3 regions of the Microlunatus sp. YIM B11417 genome follow, and region 3 is predicted to be linked to each of the others. Evidence: predicted binding sites of a transcription regulator. Region 3 holds the regulator's gene; each other region holds the start of a gene.

Evidence for each region. Region 3 encodes LexA, which represses DNA repair genes until DNA is damaged. Its sites were predicted from a motif close to TCGAACANNTGTTCGA; they were not measured.
Region 1: the regulator LexA is predicted to act here: its motif matches at 3,979-3,994, upstream of AC6CCG_RS12180 (DUF6319 family protein).
Region 2: the regulator LexA is predicted to act here: its motif matches at 3,648-3,663, upstream of ruvC (crossover junction endodeoxyribonuclease RuvC).

Annotation. Positions count from the first base shown of each region.
Region 1 is NZ_JCAMPJ010000002.1:404,125-411,932, forward strand. Features, by position in the region: gene AC6CCG_RS12150 (RidA family protein) at 1-394, shown strand, start outside; gene AC6CCG_RS12155 (NUDIX hydrolase) at 503-1,168, shown strand; gene AC6CCG_RS12160 (MBL fold metallo-hydrolase) at 1,165-1,953, shown strand; gene AC6CCG_RS12165 (hypothetical protein) at 2,088-2,294, shown strand; gene AC6CCG_RS12170 (dihydrofolate reductase family protein) at 2,273-2,872, opposite strand; gene AC6CCG_RS12175 (RNA polymerase subunit sigma-70) at 2,938-3,927, opposite strand; gene AC6CCG_RS12180 (DUF6319 family protein) at 4,055-4,456, shown strand; gene AC6CCG_RS12185 (GTP-binding protein) at 4,484-6,451, opposite strand; gene AC6CCG_RS12190 (SRPBCC family protein) at 6,664-7,107, shown strand; gene AC6CCG_RS12195 (trypsin-like peptidase domain-containing protein) at 7,178-7,808, shown strand, end outside.
Region 2 is NZ_JCAMPJ010000003.1:515,822-523,629, reverse strand. Features, by position in the region: gene ruvB (Holliday junction branch migration DNA helicase RuvB) at 1-741, opposite strand, end outside; gene AC6CCG_RS17580 (family 43 glycosylhydrolase) at 910-2,433, shown strand; gene ruvA (Holliday junction branch migration protein RuvA) at 2,453-3,061, opposite strand; gene ruvC (crossover junction endodeoxyribonuclease RuvC) at 3,058-3,639, opposite strand; gene AC6CCG_RS17565 (GxGYxYP domain-containing protein) at 3,866-5,971, shown strand; gene AC6CCG_RS17560 (glyoxalase superfamily protein) at 6,232-7,176, shown strand; gene AC6CCG_RS17555 (hypothetical protein) at 7,187-7,705, opposite strand; gene AC6CCG_RS17550 (epoxide hydrolase family protein) at 7,807-7,808, shown strand, end outside.
Region 3 is NZ_JCAMPJ010000003.1:346,999-354,806, forward strand. Features, by position in the region: gene AC6CCG_RS16770 (ABC transporter ATP-binding protein) at 1-229, opposite strand, end outside; gene AC6CCG_RS16775 (ABC transporter permease) at 237-1,373, opposite strand; gene AC6CCG_RS16780 (ABC transporter permease) at 1,366-2,358, opposite strand; gene AC6CCG_RS16785 (IclR family transcriptional regulator) at 2,525-3,292, shown strand; gene lexA (transcriptional repressor LexA) at 3,392-4,258, opposite strand; gene AC6CCG_RS16795 (hypothetical protein) at 4,583-4,924, shown strand; gene AC6CCG_RS16800 (RDD family protein) at 4,899-5,426, opposite strand; gene AC6CCG_RS16805 (hypothetical protein) at 6,456-6,740, opposite strand; gene AC6CCG_RS16810 (acyl-CoA thioester hydrolase/BAAT C-terminal domain-containing protein) at 6,863-7,771, shown strand.

The DNA.
Region 1 (7,808 bases), on a different contig from region 3:
GGAGTTGATCTTCACCGCGGGCCAGCTGCCCCTGGTCGACGGCGCGCTCAGCGTGGTCGGCCGGGTCGGCGCCGAGGTCACCGAGGAGCAGGCGTACGACGGCGCCCGCCAGGCCGCCCTGAACGGGATCGCGGCCGCCGCCGAGGCGGCCGGCGGGCTGGACCGGATCGCCGCGGTGATCAAGGTCGTGGTGTACGTGGCCGGGGTGACCGAGTTCACCGGCCAGCCCAAGGTGGCCAACGGGGCCAGCGAGCTGATCGGCGCCGTGTTCGGCGAGGCCGGCCGGCACGCCCGCTCCGCGGTCGGGGTGGCCTCGCTGCCGCTGAACGCGCCGGTCGAGGTCGAGCTGGTGGTCCGGGTGACGCCCGATCCGCCGCGGATCGTGCCGGCCTGAGCCGGCGTGGTGTCGGACTCGTTCCCTCAGCCTGTCGAAGGGCAAGGCCTGCTCCGGCTCGGCACTTCGACAGGCTCAGTGCACGTTGACCCTGGGCGGCCTTGAGCCATGGTCAGCCACTCACTCGACGTGCTGGGCCGGATCACCGTGCCGGTGCCGGATGCGGTGATCGAGCGCGCGCTGCGGTTCACCGGAGTCCCCGTGCCGCCACGACCCAGCGCGAGCGTGATCCTGGTCCGCGAGTCCGGCCGGGGACTCGAGGTCTATCTGCTGCACCGGCACGCCCGGATGGCGTTCGCGGCGTCGATGGTGGCGTTCCCGGGCGGCGGTGTCGACCCCGCCGATCATGATCAAACCGGCGATCCGGTCCTGGCCTGCGCGGTGCGGGAGCTGGCCGAGGAGACCGGCGTCCGGCTGACTCCGGCCGACCTGGCCCCGTGGGCGCACTGGGTCACGCCAGAGGTCGAGCCGCGGCGCTACGACACCCGGTTCTTCATCGCCGTCGTCCCCGCTGATCAGGAGCCGGCCGACGTGTCCGGCGAGGCCTCGGCGGCGGACTGGGCGACGCCGGCCGCGACCCTGGCCGCACACCGGGACGGCGAGCTGGGCCTGATGCCGCCGACGTTGTCGATCCTGGTCGAACTGGCCGAACTCGGCTCTTTGGCCGCGGTACTGGACGCCGCCGCGGACCGGGTCGTCGAGCAGGTGCTGCCGGTGCCGGAGCGGCGCGGTGACCGCTGGCTGTTCCGCTACCCAGGAAAGGGATTGACGTGAGCGTGGCGATCCTCCGGGCCGACAATCCCGGGCCGATGACCCTGGACGGTACGAACACGATCATGGTCGGCGACCCGGCCCGCGGCCCGGTCGTGGTGATCGATCCCGGGCCGGACGACGAACGCCACCTGCGCCGGGTGCTGGACGCGGCCGGCGAGATCGCGATGATCATCGTCACCCACCGACATCTCGATCACTCGGCCGGGGCGCCGGCGCTGGCCCGGTGGGCGGGCTGCCCGGTGCTGGCCGCCGACCCCGCCGTCCGGGTGGGGGAGCGGGGCCTGGTCGACGGCGAGCGGGTCTCGGTGCCCGGCGCCGAGCTGCGGTTGGTCGCAACGCCCGGCCACACCAGCGACTCGTACTCGATCTTGATCAGCGGGGCGGACGGGGTGAACCGGCTGGCCACCGGTGACATGGTGCTCGGCCGCGGGACCACGGTGATCATGCACCCGGACGGCGACATCGGCTCCTATCTGACGTCGCTGGACACCATGATCACGCTGGTCCGGGACCACGCCGTCGCCGAGATCCTGCCCGGCCACGGCCCGGTGGTGACGGACCCGGGCGGCGTGCTGGCGTACTACCGGGAGCATCGGCTGGAGCGGCTGGACCAGGTGCGGGCCGCCGTCGCCGCCGGTGCGCGGACGCCGGCGGAGGTGGTCCGCGCGGTGTACACCGAGATCGACGAGGCGGTCCGGCCCGCGGCCGAGCTTTCGGTCGCGGCCCAGCTGGCGTACCTCGCGACGCGAGACCGTGAATCCGGCTGGGACCCGGAAGATCCGTAACCTGCACGACACCTGGGCCCGATAGTTGTGGTGCTGCGGTGACCTCGATTTCAGTGGGGACGGCTGTGGATCGTGGCAGGGAGCCCGACTTCTCGGGCAGTTCACTGGCGGAGTTGGAGGACGAGCTTCGCCAGGTGAGCCGTGCGATCCAACTGGCCGGCTCACCGCGCGGCGTCGCGACCCTCGAGACCGAGGCGGTGGCGTTGCGGAAGGTGGCGGCCCTCTCGGCACACCGCCGGGCACTGGAGGCCGAGGTCAAGTTCCGGCACGCGGCGCTGACCGCCTGGCGAGCAGATCAAGATCAACTCAAGGCGCTGGTTCACGGCGACGGCGGCGTGTAGACGAGCAGGGTGTTGGCCGAGCCCGGCCGGGTCCGCGTCCCGGCCAGGGTGAACGTCGCCGGCGACGGGAAGGCCGGGGTGCCGCCGCCGAAGGTGACCGGCGCGATCATCAGATGCAGCTCGTCGACCAGGCCCTGGGCCAGCAGCGCGTTCCACAGCACCCGGCTGCCGAAGATCACGATCTCGCCGTCGCCGGACTCCCGCGCCGCGGCGATCCAGGCCACGACACCGTCCCGCAGCACCGCTGTCGTGGTGTCCTGCCAGGGATGGCCGCCGGGCACCCGGTAGCTGTCGGTGACGACGACCTTCGGTACCTCGTTCCAGCGCCGGCTGATGCCGCGGTTGACCCCGTCCAGCGACCGGTCCGCCGGATCGTCGGGGGCGTCGGCGATGTGCGGCCAGTAGTCGCCGAACCCCTGGTACGACGTCCGGCCGAGCAGCACCGTGTCCGCCGCCGTGATCCGCTCCAGGTTGTACGCGTCGAAGAACTCGTCCATCCCGGCGAACGGGGGCCGGCCCTCCGGATCGGCGAAGTAGCCGTCCAGGGACACGATGTTGCAGACGATGATCTTGCGCATGGCGGTGGCTCCTTGCCTCGGGTGAGTGACCTTTCACCGGTATCGAGACAGCGCGCCGCGCGGATTCATCGGTGATCGCCGAACTCGTTCGCGGCGATCCGCGGCGGCAGCGGGATCCGGGCCAGCAGGTCGGGCCCGATGAACGAGGCCAGCCAGGTCACCCGGTCACCGTCGAGGGTCAGCACCAGCACCGCGGCCAGCTCCAGTGTGCCGTCGTCCGCCGGCCGGTAGCAGGCCAGCGACGGCTGGTCGTTGAACCGGGCCGGGCGGGCCCGCCAGTCGAGCGCGAAGACGCGGTCGGCCAGGAACGCGACCACGTCGTCCCGGCCGTCCATCCAGGCGGGCAGCGGCGGCATGGTGAACCGGACCTGCTCGGCCAGCAGGTCGACGAAGCCCGCCACGTCGCCGGCGTCGAAGGCCGCGACGAACGCGGCGACGATGCTCCGCTCCTTGCCCTTCGGCGTCGCGACCTGCTCCAGCGGCAGCGCGGCGCCGGCCAGCGTCGCGTGGGCTCGCTGGAGCGCGCTGTTCACCGAGGCCGGCGTGGTCTCCAGCAGTCCGGCGACCTCGGCGGCCGGGTAGCCGAGCACGTCGCGCAGGATGAGGACGGCCCGCTGGTTCGGTGGCAGGCGCTGCAGCGCGGCGACGTAGGCGAGGCCGATGTGCTCGCGTCGCTCCCGTACCCGCTCCGGGTGATCGGTCTCGGTCAGCAGCGGTTCGACCCAGTCGGCGCCCTCGACCGGGTTGCCCAGGTCGTCGGCCGGCCGCCGGGCAGGCCCGTGGTCCCAAACCAGCAGCCGGGCCGGTCTGGACTTCGCGAGCCGGAGCGCGCAGTTGGTCGCGATCCGGTGCAGCCAGGTGCGCAGCGAACTGCGCTCCTCGAACCCGGACAGCCCGCGCCAGGCCGCGAGCAGCGCCTCCTGCACCGCGTCCTCGGCGTCCTGGGCCGACCCGAGGATCCGGTAGCAGTGCGCCGTCAGTTCCCGGCGGTACGGCAGCACGAGGGCTCCGAACGCGTCCTCGTCGCCGTCCCTCGCGGCTGCCAGCAACTCCATGGCCCGGAGTCTTGCAGGTGCCCGCTGCGGCGTGTCGAGTTGAGCCGCAAGTCGAACATGCATTCTAATGATGGCTTCCCCACCGCCTGCTCCCGGCGGGCGACATCCAGAAGGAGAGCGCCGCACGATGACTGTAGACACCCTGGCACCCGAAGCGCCGGCCACCGACGTCGAGCTCCCGCCCCTCGACGCACCGGCCCCGGCCGTTGCCGAGGTGAAGCCGCGGAAGGCCCCGGGCCGCAAGCCGGGTGCGAAGCGGACCAAGACGCTCGAGCTGACGCTCACCGTCACCGGCACCGCCGACGGTGAGTGGCACGCCGACCTGAAGCAGGGATCCACCTACCTGGCCCGCGATCTCGCCGTCGCCGCGGCGGCCGTCTCGCGCGCCGCCAAGGAACTCCACGAGGACCTCTCGACCCCGATCGACGAGGTGATCGAGGCCGCCCGGGACCAGCAGGCCGCGAAGGTGGCCGCGCTGGAGGCCGAGCTGGAGGCCGCCCGGAAGGCCCTCGCCGACCTGGCCGACTGAGTCGTCCGGAGCGGGTCCGTCGCCGGCTCAGTCCGACGGACCCGCTCCACCCCGGCGCGGGGTGTAATGGTCCAGCCGGGAGTCCAGCAGCCCTTCGCCGTGCGTCGCGTTGTGCAGATTCCGGCGGATCGGATCCAGCTCCGCGGTCGGTACGGTCCCGGTGATCACCGCCAGCGCGCCGGTGATCATGGGCGTGCCCGGCACCCCGCGGTGCCGGCCGAGCAGGGCCAGGGTGCCGGAGATGGCGTCCACCGGCGTCTCCAGCGTGAACCGGTCCACCGGCTCGCAGACGATCGTGCCGGCATCGCGGACCGCGTCGGCGACGACCTGTTCAACGGTGTGCTTGACGTGGGTCGTCGATGGTCCCGGTGGGACGAAGTCGCTCTCGGTGACGGTGAGCCGGAGGTCGGTGACCTGCCAGCCGTGCGGCCCGGCGGCGAGCGGCAGCTCGACGTAGCGGACCAGTGCGTCCCGGAACGCGTCGACCGTCGAATACACGTGCATCGGCACCTGTGACCGCGGCACGTCCAAGATCAACTCCAGGCCCGCGCCGGGCCGGTGTGGCTCGACCGTGACGCCGAACGTGTAGCCGAACAGGTGATCGGGATCGCCGATCCGCAGCACGGCCCTGCCGATCCCGGCCGGGCGCTCGACGCAGATCACCGTCGTGGAATGGAAGTCGACCTCGATCCCGTGCTCGAGCAGCAGGGTGTCGGCGATCACCTGCTGCTGCACCTCGCCGTAGACGGAGATCCGGGACGCGCCGTGATCAGTGGTACGCAATCTGATCAACGGGTCACGGTCGCCGAGTTCGGTCAGCGCCGTGTGCAGGGCCAGTTGTCGATCGGGATCGCGGGCGACGATCGTGGTCTCCAACGCCGGCGGCGGAAAGTTCAGCGCCGGCAGTCCGGCCGGTTCGGTGCCCAGCCGGTCGCCCAGCCGGGCCCGGCCGAGGCCGTGGACCCGGGCGATCTGGCCGGCCACCGCCCGGTCCCGGTGCGTGGCCCCGCCGGGCTCGAACACCTCGAGCCGGGTGACCCGGCCGGCCTCCTCGGTGCCGACCGTGACCGGGTCGCGGACGGACAGGGTGCCGGTCCGGATCCGTACCGAGCAGACCCGGTCGCCGGAGTCGTCACGTTCGATCTTGAACACCTGTCCCGAGACCGGCCCGGCGGGATCGGCCGCCTCGGCCGGCATCAGCTCGGTGACGGTGGTGATCAACTCGGCGACGCCGGCGCCGGTCACCGCCGAGCCGTACGTCAGCGGCTGGCAGACCCCGCGCCGGGTCAGCCGGCCCAGTGCCGCGCTGAACCGGGCCGGATCGAGCAGCCGGCCGTGATCGACCCAGGCCTGCAGCACGGCGTCGTCATGATCGGCGAGCCCGACCGTGGCGGCCTCCGCGGTGCCGGCGGCGGTCCAGTCGAGCGGCACCGGTGCCGCGGCCGGGGTGCCGGCGTCGCGTACCGTCCCCAGCGGCACCACGGCCGAGGTGAGCCGGCGCCGGATCGCGGTGATCACCCGGTCCGGGTCGGCACCGCTCCGGTCGATCTTGTTGATCATGAAGACGACCGGGACGGCGAGCCGGCGCAACGCCCGGTAGAGCACGATCGTCTGCGCCTGTACGCCTTCGACGGCGGACAGCACGAGGATCGCGCCGTCCAGCACGGCGAGCGACCGGTCCACCTCGGCGATGAAGTCCGGGTGGCCGGGGGTGTCGACCAGATTCACCGTCACGTCGCCGACGGCGAAGCTGGCCACGGCGGTACGGATCGTGATGCCGCGCCGACGTTCCAGCGCGAGCGTGTCGGTCTGGGTCGTGCCGTCGTCGACCCGGCCGAGTTGATCAAGGGCGCCGCCGGCGTGCAGCAGCGCCTCGGTCAGGCTGGTCTTGCCGGCATCGACGTGCGCCAGCACGCCGAGATTGAGCCAGCGGCGGGTGCCGGGCGGCTGATGGTCAGGTGCTGCGGCGGCCTTGCGGGTGGCTGAGCGGTGCATCGGTCCTCGGGTTCGCAGAGACGGTGGTCGGGAACACGAGTCCGCGCATGACTGGTCCTCTCGCTCGGCGGCCACCGGGGCCGATGTCTGGCGTCGAGTTCAGCCGGTCAGTCGCCGGATGTCAATCGGATTTCGCGGCGGTGTCGATCCGGGGCCGGGCCCGTTCGTCGGTGGGACATCAAGCAGGTTTCACCGACCGGAAGGAATTGATCATGAACACCGCCAGCTTCAGCGCCGAGTTCACCGTCTCGCAGCCGCCCGAGCAGGTCTTCGCGGCCGTCACCCGGGTGCGGGACTGGTGGAGCGAGCAGATCGAGGGCGACTCCGCCGCGCCCGGTGACGAGTTCGTCTTCTGCGACGAGGGGATCCGGCAGGCCCGGTTCCGGTTGACCGAGGTCGTCCCCGCCCGGCGGATGGTCTGGCAGGTGGTCGACGCGTACCTGACCTTCGTCGATGATCATGACGAGTGGACCGGCACCCGGGTGATCTTCGACCTCAGCCGAGGCACCGACGGGACCACCCTGCGGCTCACCCACGAGGGGCTGCTGCCGGCCGTCGAGTGCTACGACGCGTGCTCCCTGGGTTGGACCGCTTGCCTGCACAGCATCAAGGAGTTGACCGTCACCGGCCGCAGCCAGACCGGCCCGCGATCCTGAGTCCAGACCTCTTACCGCTCTCATTCGTCGGCCACAGGGAAGGCACAGGGAGCGGAGAGACGGTCGAGGCATGGACAGCTACGACAAGGACGGCGGAGCGCAGGGACAACCCGCTCAGCCCTGGGGAACGCCCCAGCACGATCAGGGCCAGGCTCACGATCTGGGCCGGCCGCACGGGCAGGGCCAGGCCAATCACCCGGGCCAGCCGCACACTCCGGGCCAGCCTGGCGCGGGCCAGCAGAGCGCGGGCCAGCAGAACCCGGGCCCGCAGAATCCGGGTCAGCACAACCCGGGTCAGCAGAACCCGGCTCAGTCCGCGGGTCAGGTCGGCGCGGGCCGGCCGGGAGCGCCGAACCTAGGTCCGCAGCCGACCCACCTGAACACCCCGCCGTTCGGGTTCCAGCCGCCCGGCGCGCCGACCGCGGCGGCCGACTTCCCGGCGCCGCCGAACGTGCCGCCGGTGGCGACCTACGCGCCGAAGCGGCCCCGGCCGAAGGCCGCCGTGGTGCTGGTGGCGGCCATGCTCTCGGCGGTGATCGGCGCCGGCGCCGGGATCGGCAGCTATGCCGCCGCGACGGCCGGCGGCGTGATCAACTCCCCGATCCGGGTCAGCACCGTGCCGGCGGCGGACAGCCCGAAGCTGGACGGCTCGATCACCGCGGCGGCGGAGAAGATCAGCAAGTCGGTGGTGACGATCAACG
Region 2 (7,808 bases), 170 kb from region 3:
GCGGGCGACGTCCCGGGTGACCAGGCCGTCGGCGCGGACCTGGGCGTAGTCGCGGACCCGGCGGAGCAGTCGGTTCGCGATCCGGGGCGTGCCGCGGGACCGGGAGGCGATCTCGCGGGCCGCGTCCGGCCGGACCTCGACCGTGAGCAGGGCGGCCGACCGGTTGACGATCCGTTCCAGGGCGTCGTCGGCGTAGTAGTCCAGCTGGGCCGTGAAGCCGAACCGGTCCCGCAGCGGCCCCGGCAGCAGGCCGGCCCTGGTGGTCGCGCCGACCAGGGTGAACCGCGGGATCTCGATCGGGATCGCGGTCGCGCCCGGACCCTTGCCGACCACCACGTCGACCCGGAAGTCCTCCATCGCGAGATACAGCATCTCCTCGGCCGGCCGGGACATCCGGTGGATCTCGTCGAGGAAGAAGACCTCCCCCTCGACCAGTCCGGACAGGATCGCGGCCAGGTCACCGGCGTGCTGGATCGCCGGGCCCGAGGAGATCCTGATCGGCGCGCTCAGCTCGGCGGCGATGATCATGGCCAGCGTCGTCTTGCCCAGGCCGGGCGGGCCGGACAACAGCACATGATCGGGTACGGCCTCGCGATGCCGGGCCGCGTCCAGCACCAGGCCGAGCTGGTCCGAGACCCGGGGCTGACCGGTGAACTCGGCCAGCGTGCCGGGACGGGTCGCCGATTCCAGCGCCCGCTCGTCCGGCTCGGCGTCCGGGTTGGTCAGATCGATCTCGCTCATCGTGGCCATTGTGTCAAGGGCCGACGGCTCGGACGGGCCGACGGGCCGCCGGCCGTCGAACTGGTCCAGCGGGGGCCATTGACGCGGCGTGCACCGGCTGGCGACGATGTATGCGTATACAACGACGTCTACGAGCCGCCTGAGGTGAGCTCGACCCCGGGAGGCGAGATGCACGTGACAGCTGTGCCCCGACGGAACCCGATCCTGATGCTGGCCCTGCTGTTCCCCGTCCTGCTGGCGCTGGGACTGTGGGTCGCGCCGGTCCGGGCGGAAGCCGAACCGGCCGCCGCGACGCCGGCGCAGACGGTGCGCAACCCGCTCCGGGAGGGCGTCGCGGATCCGTGGCTGTTCACCCATCGCGGGACCTACTACCTGACGTACACGACGGTGGACCGGATCGTCCTGGTCAAGGCGAAGTCGGTGGCCGAACTGGCCACCGCGCCGTCGACGACGATCTGGCAGGACTCTTCGCCGGAACGCTGCTGCCACATCTGGGCACCGGAGATCCACTTCATCAACGGCCGGTTCTACGTCTACTACACGGCACAGGAGAACAGTTCCGACCTCGGGAAGCACCGGATGTACGTGCTGGAGAGCCAGGGCTCCGACCCGATGGGCCCGTACGTCTTCAAGGCGAAACTGGCCACCCAGAACGACTTCTCGATCGACGGCACCGTGCTGACGATGCCGAACGGGAAGCTCTACCAGGTCTGGTCCGGCCACCTCAACGGCAGCCCGCAGAGCCTGTTCATCTCGCGGATGACGAACCCGTGGACCCTGGACGGACCGACCCGGCTGCTGTCGGAGCCGACCTACGACTGGGAGAAGCACGGGCTGGTGAACGAGGGCCCGACGGCGCTGCGCCGCGGCGACCGTACCTTCCTGTTCTACTCCGCCAGCCAATGCGCGACGCCCGACTACGCGGTCGGCATGCTCGAGTTCAAGGGCGGCAACGTGCTGGACCGGCGGTCCTGGAAGAAGTCGGCCAGCCCGGTGTTCCAGCGCAACGACGCCAACTGGGTCTTCGGTCCGGGGCACAACAGCTTCTTCCGCTCCCCCGACGGCAAGGAGGTCTGGAACGCCTACCACGCGGTGACCAGTTCCAGCGGTGCACCGTACGGCAGCTGCGGCGGCGACCGCTCGCTGCGGATCGACAAGGTCGGTTTCACCAAGGACGGCACCCCGAAGCTCGGCGTACCGTCGGCGAGCTGGCAGAACGTGGCACTGCCGTCCGGTGATCCGGGCGTCGCCCCGGTGCCGGACGGGAGGTACCGGATCGCGCCGAAGAACATCCCGGCCGGGGCGCTGGACGTGCTCGACTGCTCGACCGCGGACGGTGCCGACGTGTCGGTCTGGAACGACGTCGGCAGCGCCTGCCAGCAGTGGCAGCTCAGCTATCTGAACGACGGCACCGGGACCTACAAGATCATCAACGCCGACACCGGGAAGGCGCTGCACCTCGACGGGTGTTCGCCGGACCTCAACGCCAACGTCGTGCAGTCCGGCTACACCGGTGCCGACTGCCAGCGCTGGTACGTGGACCGGCTGCCGGGCGACTACGTCCGGATCACGTCCAGGATCGGCGGCCGCTCGCTCGACGTGGCCGGCTGCTCGAGCACGCCGCGCGCCGACGTCCGGGTCTGGAACTACTGGCAGGGCGACTGCCAGAAGTGGAAGCTGAACCCGGTCTAGCCCCAGTGCGCGTTGATCATCATTTCTTGGCGAGCGACTTCAGGGCGGCCCGCATGATCTCGGCGACGCCGAGGTCGGGGTCCTCGGCGACCAGTGATTCCACGTTGTCACAGGCCGCGTCGGCGTCGCGGGCCGACCAGCCGAGACCCTGCAGGCCCTGGCTCACCTGATCCCGCCAGGCCGGCGCACTGCTGGGCGTCGGCGCGGCGGGGCGGTCGGCCAGGCCGACGGCGTTGATCTTGTCCTTGAGCTCGATCACGATCCGCTGGGCGCCCTTGCGGCCGATGCCGGGGACGGCGGTGAGGGCGACCAGGTTCTCGGTGGCGATCGCGGACCGCAAGTCGTCCGGGCTGAGCACGGCGAGCGAGGCCTGGGCGAGCTTCGGGCCGACCCCGGAGGCGGTGAGCAGCAGTTCGAACAGCTCCCGCTCCTCGGTGGTCCCGAAGCCGTACAGGGTGAGCGAGTCCTCCCGGACCACCAGGGAGGTGGCCAGCGTCGCCGGCTGGCCGAGCCGCAGGTTCGCGGTGGTGTTCGGACCGCATTGGACCAGCATCCCGACCCCGCCGACCTCGATCACCGCCGACGTCGCGCCAAGTTGGACCACCTCGCCGGACAGCCGCGCGATCACGCCCGACCTCCCCGGCTCGCCCGGCCGGTCGCCGCCGCGAAGGCCGCCCGCTGGCGGGCCTGCTGTGCCGTCGCCGCGCCGGCCGCGTCGGCCAGCCGGGACGCACCGCCGCCGCGCCAGACGTGGCAGATCGCCAGGGCCAGGGCGTCGGCCGCGTCGGCCGGCTTCGGCATCGCGTCCAGCTTGAGGATTCGGGTCACCATCTGTCCTATCTGTTCCTTGCCGGCGCGGCCCGAGCCGGTGATCGCTGCCTTGACCTCGCTCGGCGTGTGCAGCGCGACCGGCAGGCCGTGCCGGGCCGCGACCAGCATCGCGATCCCGGCCGCCTGGGCGGTGCCCATCACGGTCTGCACGTTGTGCTGGGCGAACACCCGCTCCACCGCGACCGCCGCCGGCCGGTGCGCCGCCACCCACTCCTCGATCCCCTGCTCGATCTGCAGCAGCCGGCGAGCCGGGTCCAGGTCGGCCGGGGTCCGGACCACGCCGACGGCGACCATCGTCGGCGGCCGCCCGGGCCGCCCGTCGACCACGCCCAGCCCGCACCTGGTCAGCCCGGGGTCCACCCCGAGCACACGCAGCGACCCATCCGAACACACGTTCGGAACCCTATCTCTGGTCACACCTTTCGCACGGCGCGCCACGCCGCGACCACAGCCACGGCCCGGCACCCATTTTCACAAATTGTTTGACCAAAGAATGGGAAGCTGCCGCCGCGGCGCTGACCGGGCCCGGTTCGCGTTGGTACGTTCACCGCAACTGGCGGGGACTCGTACCCCGGGGATCACCACACAAAGGAGTGGCGCCATGGTTTCCCGACGCAGTTTTCTCAAGATCAACACCGCCCTCGCGACGGCCGGCCTGACGACCGGCTGGCTCGGCGTGACGGCCACCGGAGCCGCCGCGGCCGGGCCGGGCGTGACCTGGACCGAGGGTCGGTTGCTCCCCTCGTTCGCCCGGCCCAAGCACCTCGACGTTGCCGACATCCACACCCTGCTCGGCGAAGATCAACTTCTGCTGACGACCCTGCAGGGCGTGGTCAACCGGAACCGGCCGGAGCTCTACTTCGCCTACGACGACTCGGGTGTCGACGACAAGTGGCTCGCCGGCATCGACGTACCGAAGACCGTTCATGATCAACCGCTGGACCTGGTCGCGAAGTATGCGGGCAAGGTCAAGGGCGCGATCGTGTACGACCCCGCGGTGCGGGACACGGTCAACATCGCCACCACGCTGGCCGGCCTGAAGGGTGCCGTGGTGGCCACGGCCGAGCAGGCGGAGACGTACCAGCTCAAGATCATCGAGGACCTCCGCGGGAAGTTCGACGGGCAGTCCAAGACCGAGATCTACCAGTGGCAGCTGGACCAGCTCTGGCCGCAGTGCGAGCAGCGGTTGCTGACCGGGCTGCCGCCGACCCGGGTGGTCGACGTCGACGGCGTCACCTGGCGCGAGGTGGCCCGGGAGACCGAGCAGATCCGGGACTCCTCCAACCGGGACTTCTACACGTTCGACGTGTCCGCCGAGCTCGGCGGCGAGGCCGTCTACGTGAAGTTCGGCGACGCGTTCGGCACCGACGGCTGGGGCGCCTCGGTCGCCTCGGTGAAGGTCCTCGCCGACGGCACCGAGATCGCGAACTTCCTGCCGGACACGGCCGAGGAGGCCGAGTACCTGGTCGAGGGCGGCAATTCCTCGATCGGCGGCGACGCCAACCGGTTCGCCGACGGCGGCAACTTCTTCGTCTACCGGTTCGCGCCGCCGGCCGGCACCACCAAGCTCGAGGTGACCGTCGACCTGTGGAATCAGTACCTGGTCTCGGCGACCGACAAGGCGCCGACCCGGATCGAACCGTTCCCGCACTTCCGGGACTACGTGGTCGCGACCAGGGCGATGGTGGTCTGGCTGGACCCGAACGGCGAGCCGGGCGAACTGCTCCGGACGATCTTCGGCGCGACCGAGCCGACGACGCCGTACCTGGGCTGGTTCTCCAACGACGTCGCCGGCGAATGGGGCGGGGTCGATCTTGCGGCGACCCAGAGTGTGGAGGTGTTCGCGGCCGACTTCTTCACCAACGGCACCGTGCACAGCGGAGTCCCGGCCCGGATCTCGGCCCGGGTGCCGAGGTTCACGCCGGTCAAGCCGGCCAACAAGGCCTACGTCACGATGACCGTCGGCGAGGGCGACAACATCCAGTACTGCCAGCGGCACATGCGGATCCTCTGGGACAACCCGGACCGCGGCAAGGCGCCGACCAACTGGACGATCAGCCCGGTGCTGGCCGACACGGCTCCGGCGCTGTACCGCTACTACCAGGAGACCGCGACCGAGAACGATCTGCTGGTCTGCGGCCCGTCCGGCGCCGGCTACACGTACGGCGGGTCCTGGCCACGGGACGACTTCGACGCCTACACCGAGGTGACCGGGCGCTATCTCCGGCTGACCGGACTTGATCTTGTGTACGCCTACAACAACCGGGACGAGAACGGCTGGATCCCGATGCCGGATTGGGTGATCGAGTCGTACCGGGAGAACACGCCGTTGCGCGGGATCATGCAGTCCTGGGACGGCGGCGGGGTGATCGCCGCCGGGAAGCTGCCGGTGATCGGTCACTTCGGGGCGCCGGGTCAGGCAGTCGAGTTCAAGGCCGGGCTGGACGCCTACATCGCCGACTGGGATGGGAGTTCGCCGTTCTTCATCTCGGCCGGGATCTTCGCCTGGGGCTGGAATCCGACCGACATCGCGCAGCTGAACGACCTGCTGGCGGCCGACGACCGCTACCAGGTGCTGCTCGGCGACGCGTTCTTCGACCTGCTCCGCCGGACGCCCAACCCGGGCCCACCGCCGCCTACCCGGACCGCGGCGGCCCGGCAGCGCACCGGCGCCGCGACCCCGGAGCCGCAGATCACTCCGCGCTAGCCCGAACGCTCCCTGAGCCTGTCGAAGGGGCCCTGAGCCTGTCGAAGGGCAAGGCTCCATCCGGCCTGCCCCTTCGACAGGCTCAGGGGACGGATACGGCGTAAGATCTGGGCACGGCCGCGGCAGCCGGCCGCCTGCCCCGATCTTCGGGACGGCGAATGCCGTACGTCCGCAGAAGTTGATCATCGACGATGGCACCATCCGCGGAAGCACCGGGCAACGCAGGCACCCAGGGGTTCGCTCCGCGGAGAGGACATCTCATGATCATCCTGCCCACCCCTCGCGAGGCCAAGGACCAGGCGAAGCGGCTGCGTCGCGCCCTGGCCGCCCAGGGCGTCGAGTTCGGCCATGCCCAGGTCCTGGAGTTGATCGCGGCGGCGCACGGCGTCCGCAACTGGAACACCCTGGCGGCGCTGTCCCCCGGGGCGGCGACCGCTCCGGTGGTGCCGATCCTGCGCATGTTCGACTGGGCCGCGACCCGGCCGTTCTACGCCGACTTCCTCGGCTGGGCACCGGACGGAGCCCACGACGACCATGATCATCTTCCGGTGTACGTCCGGCTGACCGGGCCGGGCGGCATCCGGGTGGATCTGTCCGAGCACCACGGCGACGGCACCCCGGGCAGCGCGATCCTGATCATGGTGCCGGATGCCGCGGCGCTGCACGCCGAGCTGGCCGGCCGGGACTACGGCTACGCGAGGCCCGGCCTGGAGGACACCCCGCGCGGCCGTACCGTCACCGTGCACGACCCGGCCGGCAACCGGATCACGTTCCTGCAGCAGCAGTCCGGCCCGGCGGACCGGGTGCCCGACGAGCTGCCGCCGATCGTCCACGAGCTCCGGATCGAGCTGGACCCGGGGGCCGCGTTCGACCGGTTCACGTCGTTCTCCTGGTGGCGCAACTACGGGATCAAGGAGGGTGGCCGCGCCGTGATCGAGGACGGCGAGGTGATCTTCGAGAACCCCGACGGCACGTTCTCGATCGGCACGATCACGGACTGGCAGCCGGGCCGCCGCTACGCGCAGACCTTCACCCTGGCCCAGGATCCGGACTTCCCGTCCAGCCTTGCGGTCAGCTTCACGGCGGACGGCGACGGCACCCTGGTCCGGTTCGAGCACGGCGGCTGGAACGCGACCAATGCCGGCCGGCGCGGCCACTTCGCGGAATGGCCGATCATCCTGGCCGGCTACACCGACCTGTCCTGATCGCCGGCCGTCAGACCGGTCCGGAGTAGGCACTGCAGGTGACGATCATGCAGCCGCCGCGGAGCACGAGCATGATCACCAAGGCACCGGCCAGCAGCAGGGCGAGCGAGAGCAGGACGTCCCGGACCACCTGCCGGCCGGGACGGCGGAATCGCCAGGCGGCCCAGGTCGCGATGCCGCCGAGGATCAGGGCCGCGACCGGCAGATGGACGAGGATCGGCACCGGCACGAGCATGATGGCGAGGAACAGGCCGAGCGCCACCACGAGCGACAACGCCGCTGTCGTCGCGACCACGGCCAGGACGCGGCTGCGCACGCCGGCGCCGAGGACGTTGCGGACCCAGCTCGCGGCGAGGCCGGCCGGCAGGGCGCCCGCCAGCACGGCGACCGGCACGATCAGCTGCGGCGGAACGGCCAAGGCCAGGGTCATCAGGGGCAGGATCGCGCTGAAGGCGAGCAGGGACGCCAGCACCCAGCTCATCGGCCCGGTGGCGGGACTGGTGGAGTCGGCTTCGCTGGCGGTCGTCATGATCGGATCCTCGGCGGGAATTCGAGGGTAACCCGATGTCGACGGCGGCGCACCGGCTCCGACCTCCGGGGTGAAGGACCGAACCGAGACAAGGAGCCCCCAT
Region 3 (7,808 bases):
CCCGGGACCAGAGGATCTGTCCGCCGATGTGCCGTCCGGGCGGATCGACGAGCCGGAGCACCGACCGGGCCGTGACCGACTTGCCGCAGCCGGACTCGCCGACCACGCAGACGACGCGGTTGCGGCCCACGGTGAGGTTCACTCCGTCGACCGCGGGCACGGTGCCTTCGCTGCCGACGAAGTGCGTCCTGAGGTCGACGAGATCGAGCAGGGGTCGGTCGTGGGTCATCGGATCCTCATCGCCGGTAGGGATCGGCGGCGTCGCGAAGCCCGTCGCCGAGGAAGTTGAGGGACAGGACCGCGATCACGACCGCGAGGCCCGGCACCAGCAGCCACGGCGCGTCGGCCAGCGTCCGTACGTTCTGGGCCTCCTGGAGCAACACGCCCCAGGACACGACCGGCGCCTGCAGGCCCAGGCCGAGGAAGCTCAACGCCGTCTCGGCCAGGATCATCCCCGGGATCGACAGGGTCAGCGACGCGATCAGGTGGCTGCTGAACGAGGGCAGCATGTGCCGGAAGATCGTCCGGGCCCGCCGCGAGCCGTCCAGCGTCGCCGCCTCGACGAACTGCTCCTCGCGCAACGACAGGAAGCGACCGCGGACGACCCGGGCCAGGTCGGTCCAGGCGATCATGGACAGGATGATCGTGATCGCGAAGTAGCGGGTCAGCGGTCCCCAGTCCGCCGGCAGCGCCGCCGCGAGCGCGAGCCAGAGCGGCAGGGTGGGGAAGGACATGAAGAACTCGACGATCCGCTGGATGATCATGTCGGTACGGCCGCCGACGTAGCCGGAGATCCCGCCGAGGGTGACCCCGATCAGGAACGCGATGGCGACCCCGACGAGCCCGATCGACATCGAGATCTGGGTGCCCAAGATCATTCTGGAGAGCAGGTCGTGGCCGGTCCGGTCGGCGCCGAGCAGGAACATCGGCTGCCCGGGCGTCACCGGGCCGATCAGGTGCCGGTCGGCCGGGATGAACCCGAACAGCCGGTACTCCTCGCCCTTGACCAGCAGCCCGACCGGGATCTTCTGATCCGGGTCCACCGTGTAGGTGAGCTTCAGCGTTTCCTTGTCCTGGACGCTGGTCAGGCCGTTGACGTACAGACCGACCTGGCCGGACTCGTCGACGAGGTGCAACTGCTGCGGCGGCGCGTAGGTGTAGTCGGGATGGAGGTGGCCGCTGGAGAACGGGGCCAGGAAGCCGGCGAACAGGGCGATCAGGTAGATGATCACGGTGATCACCAGGCCGGCGACGGCCATCCGATGCCGCCGGAAGCTCCAGAGGACGAGCTTCCACTGCGGCGCGACCGCGACCACGTCGTCCTGATCATGGTGGGGCACGGCGGCGGGAGCGGTGAGCAGTTGATCAGCCATGGCCGTACCTCACTCGGGGGTCGATCCAGGCCAGCAGCAGGTCGGACAGGAACGTGCCGACGACCGTGAGCACGCTGACGATGAAGAGCACGCTGCCGGCGAGGTACATGTCCTGGCTGAGCAGCGCCTGCAGCATCACCGGGCCGGTCGTCGGCAGGGACAGCACCTGGGCGACGATCACCTCGCCGGAGATCAGGGCCGGGAGCACCCAGCCGACGGTCGAGATGAACGGGTTGAGCGCCACCCGGAGCGGATACTTGATCACCAGCCGCCGCTCGTGGGCGCCCCGGGCGCGGGCCGCCACCACGTACGGCTTGCGCAGCTCGTCGAGCAGGTTGGCCCGCAGGATCCTGATCAGGCCCGCCGTGCCCGCGGTGCCCAGCACGACGACCGGAACCCAGAGATGGGAGAGCAGGTCCAAGATCTTGCCCAGGTTCCAGTCGGAGGACGCGAACTCGGGGGAGAACAGCCCGCCCAGGTCCTGACCGAACGCCTTGAAAGCGATGAACATCAAGATCAACGCCAGCAGGAAGTTCGGGATCGCCAGCCCGAGGAATCCGATCGTCGTGACGGCGTAGTCACCGATCGAGTACGGCTTGACGGCGGAGTAGACGCCGATCGGGAAGGCGACCGCCCAGGTGAAGAGCAGGGTGAGGATCGAGATGCCGATGGTCAGCGGCAGCCGGTCGGCCAGGAGGTCGGCGACCGGCCGGTTCCACTCGAAGGACTGGCCGAAGTCGCCGTGCAGCAGGATGCCGCCGATCCATTTCAGGTACTGCACGTGGATCGGGTCGTTGAGCCCGTACCGCGCCTCCAGGGCCTGCAGCTGGGCGTCGCCGATCGAGTCGCCCTGTGAGGCCAGCTGGGCCTGCAACGCGGTGAGGTAGTCGCCGGGCGGCAACTGGATGATCGCGAACGAGGCCACGGAGATGGCCAGCACCGTCACGACCATGAACGCGATCCGGCGGAGAACGTAGGTGATCACAGTGCGCCTGGGGCGAGGCCGAGGCCCGTCGCGGTCATCGCACAACTCCTTCGTCGTGGGTGATCCACATATGTAATTTGAGTCCTCATATGTAGACAGCTTCCAGAAACTTAGAATGTATGCTCGGTTCCGCACTGTCAACCCCGGACCCTCGGAAGGTGGACCGATGGACTATCGACCGGTCAAGTCGGCCGAACGCGCCATCCGGCTCCTCGAAGTCCTGGCCGCGTCGCCGGAACTGCTGACGCTCCCTGAACTGCAGGAGCGGCTGGGCTATCCCCGTTCGAGCCTGTACGCGCTGGTCCGCACCCTGCGCGATCTCGGCTGGATCGAGTCGGACTCGACGGGTTCGGCGTTCGGGATCGGTCCGGACGCGTTGAGCTCCGGCACCGCCTACCTGGACCGGGATCCGGCGACGACGTACGTCGCGAAGGCGCTGGATGCACTGTCCCGGGAGGTCGAGCACGCGGCGCACTACGCGCGGCGGGACGGGTCGTCGGTCCTCTATCTGGCCAGTCACGACTACGACGACGGGGTCTATTGCGCCTACCAGGTCGGGCGCCGGCGACCGGCCTACATGACCGCGCTGGGCAAGGCGTTGCTGGCCGAACTGACGCCGGCCGAGGTCGATGATCTGCTGCCCGAGCGTTTGACCGCCGCGACGGAGCACACGGTGACCGATCGCCGCCAGTTGCACCGACAGCTGGACCTGGCGAGGGATCGCGGCTGGGCCATGGAACGCGAGGAGGGCGTGCTCGGCATCGCGTGTGTCGCGACCGTCGTGAGCTACCGGATCCCGGCCACCGACGCGATGAGCTGCACGCTGCCGGTCGAGATCGCCGACCGGCCGGAGGAGTTGGCCAAGATCACCGACGCCCTGATCGACCATGCCCGGCGGCTGGAACGCACGCTGCGCTCGGAAGGGATCCGGTAGCCGAACCTGTGCCGGTCCTTGATCACGTCTTCGTGATCAAGGACCGGAGGGCGCGCAGATCAGGCGACCGCGACGAAGGAGTTCTGCGTCGTGCAGTGATCAGCCGAGCCGGCGGAGCACGGCGACGACCTTGCCGAGGATCGAGGCGTGGTTGCCGTCGATCGGGTCGTAGGCGGGGTTGTGCGGCATCAGCCAGACCTGGTTGCCGGTCCGCTTGAACGTCTTGACGGTCGCCTCGGTGTCCAGCAGGGCCGCGACGATGTCGCCGTTCTCGGCGGTCTGGGCCTTCCGGACCACCACCCAGTCGCCGTCACAGATGGCGGCGTCGACCATGGAGTCGCCGCGCACCTCGAGTAGGAAGAGCTCGCCGTCGCCGACCAGCTGGCGAGGCAGGGCGAACACGTCCTGCACCTGCTCGTCGGCCAGGATCGGGCCACCGGCCGCGATCCGGCCGAGGACGGGGACGTGCACGGGGGCGGGGAAGTTGTTGCCGACCTCCGACTCGTCGAAATCCGATTGGGTCGCCGAGGAGACCGGGCGGGCGACGGCGGCTGCGGCCGGATCGCCCGGCAGCAGCACTTCGAGCGCGCGCGGCCGGTTCGGGTCCCGGCGCAGGAAGCCCTTGGCCTCGAGCACCTTCAGCTGGTGCGCGACGCTCGACGAGCTGGCCAGCCCGACCGCGTCGCCCATCTCCCGGATGCTCGGCGGATAGCCCCGCGCCTCCACCGTCTCCTTGATCACCTCGAGCACCCGGCGCTGCCGCGGCGTCAGCCCGGCGGCGTCGATCGGGCCGTCGGGCAACGAGCTGACGGTCGCGCCGAGCTCGGCCGCGACGTCGGCGTCCCGCGGCCGCCCGCGACGGCGCGCCGGGGCGGTGGGGCTCTTCGACGCGTCGTCGGTCGCCCGCGACCGCGTCGCCGCCGGGCCCCGCTTCTTGTCCGATGCATTGTCGTCGCGCTTCGCCATGCACCTGACAGTAGAGAAGCGGTCCGACAAATTCAAACATCTGTTCGACCGGCGTGTCGGGTGATCGAACACCGGCGGTGCCGCACCCGGTTCGTCGTCCGGGTGGGACGGTCGGTGCTGTCCGTTCGCGAGTGGGGCGGGGGATCTGAAGGGGGTCGTCCCCCTTCGCTCGACCCACTGTCAGTGGTCGCTGATTGACTCGAATCCATCGGAAGACACACCCGAACACGCGTGCGAATGTGCTTGCTTTCGACGGCAGGACCTAGGCATTATCAAACACACGTTCTATCGAACATCAGTTCGAGCTGACAGAGGGAGAAGGCGATGGCGACAGCAGCCCTGATCGCGAATCCGACCCGGACTCGCGTTCGTCGTCCCAGCCGTGGTTCGGCCCGGCAGGTCCGGCCGGTGACGCAGCCGGTGACGGCGATCCGTGGCCCGCAGGTGCGGAAGACTCCGGTGGCCGGCGTGCGGTCCTGCCGGGACGCGGGTGTCGTCCCGGTGCGCGATCTGGACGTCCAGTGGCGGCTGACCAACCGCGGGATCGCGGTGATCATGGTCGTCGGGCTGCTGATCGCCGCCGCGGCGCTGACCGTGATCGGTGCGACCGTGGCGCGGGTGACCAGCGACGACTACCGGCCTACGGCCCACTCGGCCGTTCGCTGACCGACGGCCCAGCAGGATGATCGACGACGATGTCCTGCATGATCTTGTCGGCGAACGTCTGGCGCTTCTCGTCCCAGAGCGGCCAGAGATAGCCGATGTAGGCGGCGCCGTCGACGATGTGGACGATGTCCCGTAGGAACGCGTTGCCCGCGCCGATCGGCTGGCCGGTCTGCTCGCTGATCAACTTGATCTTCATCACGCGTTTGCCGAGTGACTGGCCGGTCCGGCCGGCGGTGATCCACCGGTTGTAGATCGCCCAGCCGATCGAGATCACCCAGAGCACGACGAGCACGACGATCCAGACCGTCAGGCCCGAGAAGTCCGGGCTGTACGTGCCGGAACCCTGAACGGACGTGATCATGGACATGATCACGTTCACGTAGCCGATCATGAACACGACCGTGTACAGCAACGCTGGGATCGAGTCGATCAGGTTCGCTCCGACCCGCTTGCCCCAGGACGCATAGCCCGTGCGGAGCTGCGGTCGCGGGGGAAACGGCATCGGGTACGGCTGCCCGCCGACCGGTGCCGGCGGCCCGGCCGGAGCCTGACCTGGCTGCGGCGCCGGGACCTGACCGTATGGCGAGGTCGGCGTTCCGGACTGGGGGAACGCGGGCGGTCCTGGTTGCGGGAACGCGGGCGGCCCCGAAGACGGGGGCGGACCGGGCTGGAACTGGGGCGGTTGCTGCTGCGCCGGTGCTGGCGCGGACTGCGACCACGACTGCTGTTGATCCGGGCTCCGGGCCAGGTCTGGACCGGGCGCCGCCCACGTGTTCTCGGCCGCTGGTGGCCCACCGAACGGGGGTTGATCCTGCGACGGTCCGGGCCCTGCCTGGGCGGGCCCGGAATCGACGGTGTCCGACGTCGGCCGGCTCCACGGACCCGGCTCAGCCTGCTCCGGCACCGGCAAATCCGGCGTGGGTTGGGACTGGTGGGGAGCGATTCGGGACGGTGCGGGCGCGGACTGCTCGGGTCCTGGCTGATCAGCCGGGCCCGCCTCGTCCTGCGCCGCGCCTTGTCTCGGGGCCGGCTCGGACTGCTGCGGCGGCCAGCCCGGCGAAGACGACTCAGGGCCGGCCGCCGGTTCTGTCGGCGCTCCCGGCTCGGGCCCGGTCGCGCCCTGCTCGGTCTCGGAGTCGGGCTGTCGCCCGGGTTCGGTCGGTGGTTGGCTCACCTCGCACCCTCCCGCGTCGGGACGCCGCCGACATGGCGGCTCAAGCAGGGGAGCCTAGCGCCCGACCTGTCCGCCCGTCAGTGCGCCCGGAACCGTACCTCGTCGCCGACGCGCCGGCCGGAGTCACTCGACCGGCGTTGCGGGGAGGACCCTGGTGAGGATCCAGGAGTGCTTGCCCGGCGGTCGTCTGCGAGACCGCCTCGATCCGGCCCCCGCCGGCCTTGGCGATCAGCGCCACGGCACCGTGCAGCGCAGCCCGGGCTACGCCCTGCTTCCGGTGACGCTTGTCCACGAAGATGCAGATGATGCGCCAGTCGGCGGGCGGCGGCGGGTCCTGCGCGTAGGCACGCCGATGGGTCAGGGCCGCAACTCCTCCGGGCTGCCGTACTGGGCCCAGCCCTGAGCCAGCCCGTCGGCATCGAACACGAGCGCGGCATGGGCTCGGCCGGCGCGCACGCGCTCCTCCTTGGCTGCCCTCTTGTCCGCCGGCGTCCGAAGGCCCGGCCGGCGATGGTTGTTCTGACACCAGCAGCCGCCCATGACACCGCCGTTGCGCTCGACAAGCTCCGCGAAGTCGTCCCAGGTCGATCCGTCCAGACCTCGCACCGTGTACGGCCCGTTCGCCCGGCCCTTCGTCGTCATCCGGACACCCTCCCAAGCATTGGACAGCTCCGCCAGGGATTCGGACTCCTGACCGGGCCTGCCGGCTGGCGTAGGCCGCACGTGCGGGCGTGAATGTCGGTGCCGGACCCTAGGCTCCCGCCATGGAGGTCACGACTGATCATGAACTGCCCCGGGCGGCGGGACTCAGCGGCGTGCTGTTCTCTCCCGAGGACGGTGTGCCGGCGGGCGGGGTGGTGCTGATCGGGGGCTCCGAGGGTGGGCTCCACGAACGCGATGCGGCCGTTCTGGCGGGCGAGGGATTCGCCGTCCTCGCGCTGGCCTACTTCGGGGCGCCCGGCGTTCCGCCGGTGCTCAAGGACATTCCGTTGGAGTACTTCTCCCGGGCCGTGGCGTTCCTGTTCGAGTCCGGCGCCCGGAGGGTCGGCATCCTCGGCGGCTCCCGCGGCGGGGAGGCGGCGCTGCTGGTGGCGAGCCATGACCGGCGGGTCGCGGCCGCGGTGAGCGTCGTCGGCAGCGGGGTGGTCACGCAAGGCATCGACTACGGACTCGGGCCGGTGGACGTGATCATGGGCACGCCGACCGTCGCCTGGACCCTGGGCGGCGAACCGTTGCCGGCGCTGCCGAATCAGGTCTCGGCGGAGTTCGCGGCCGCTGTGGCCGCCGATGGGCCGGTGGGCCTGGCCACTCAGTACGGTCCGCTGCCGACCGAGCCGGCCGCGCTGGCGGAGATCAGCATCCCGGTCGAACGGAGCGACGCCGCGATCCTGATGATCGCCGGCGACCGTGATGCGATGTGGGACTCCGCCCGCTATCACGCGGTGGCGGCGGCCCGGCTGGAGGTGGCGCGCCATCCGCGACCCTGGCAGCACGTCGTGCTTCCCGGCGCCGGCCATGGCATCGCCGGCCCGCCCGGCGACCCGATCACGAGTACGGTCTCGCCCGGCCCGGGCGTCAGCTTCGAGCTCGGCGGCGATCCCGCCGCGACGACGGCGGCGCGCGCCGAGGCGTGGCGGCTCACGGTGCGCTTCCTTCGCGAGGAACTCGCCTGAGCCGGTCCGCTCGGCCACCGGAGCACCGCGGCGGTGC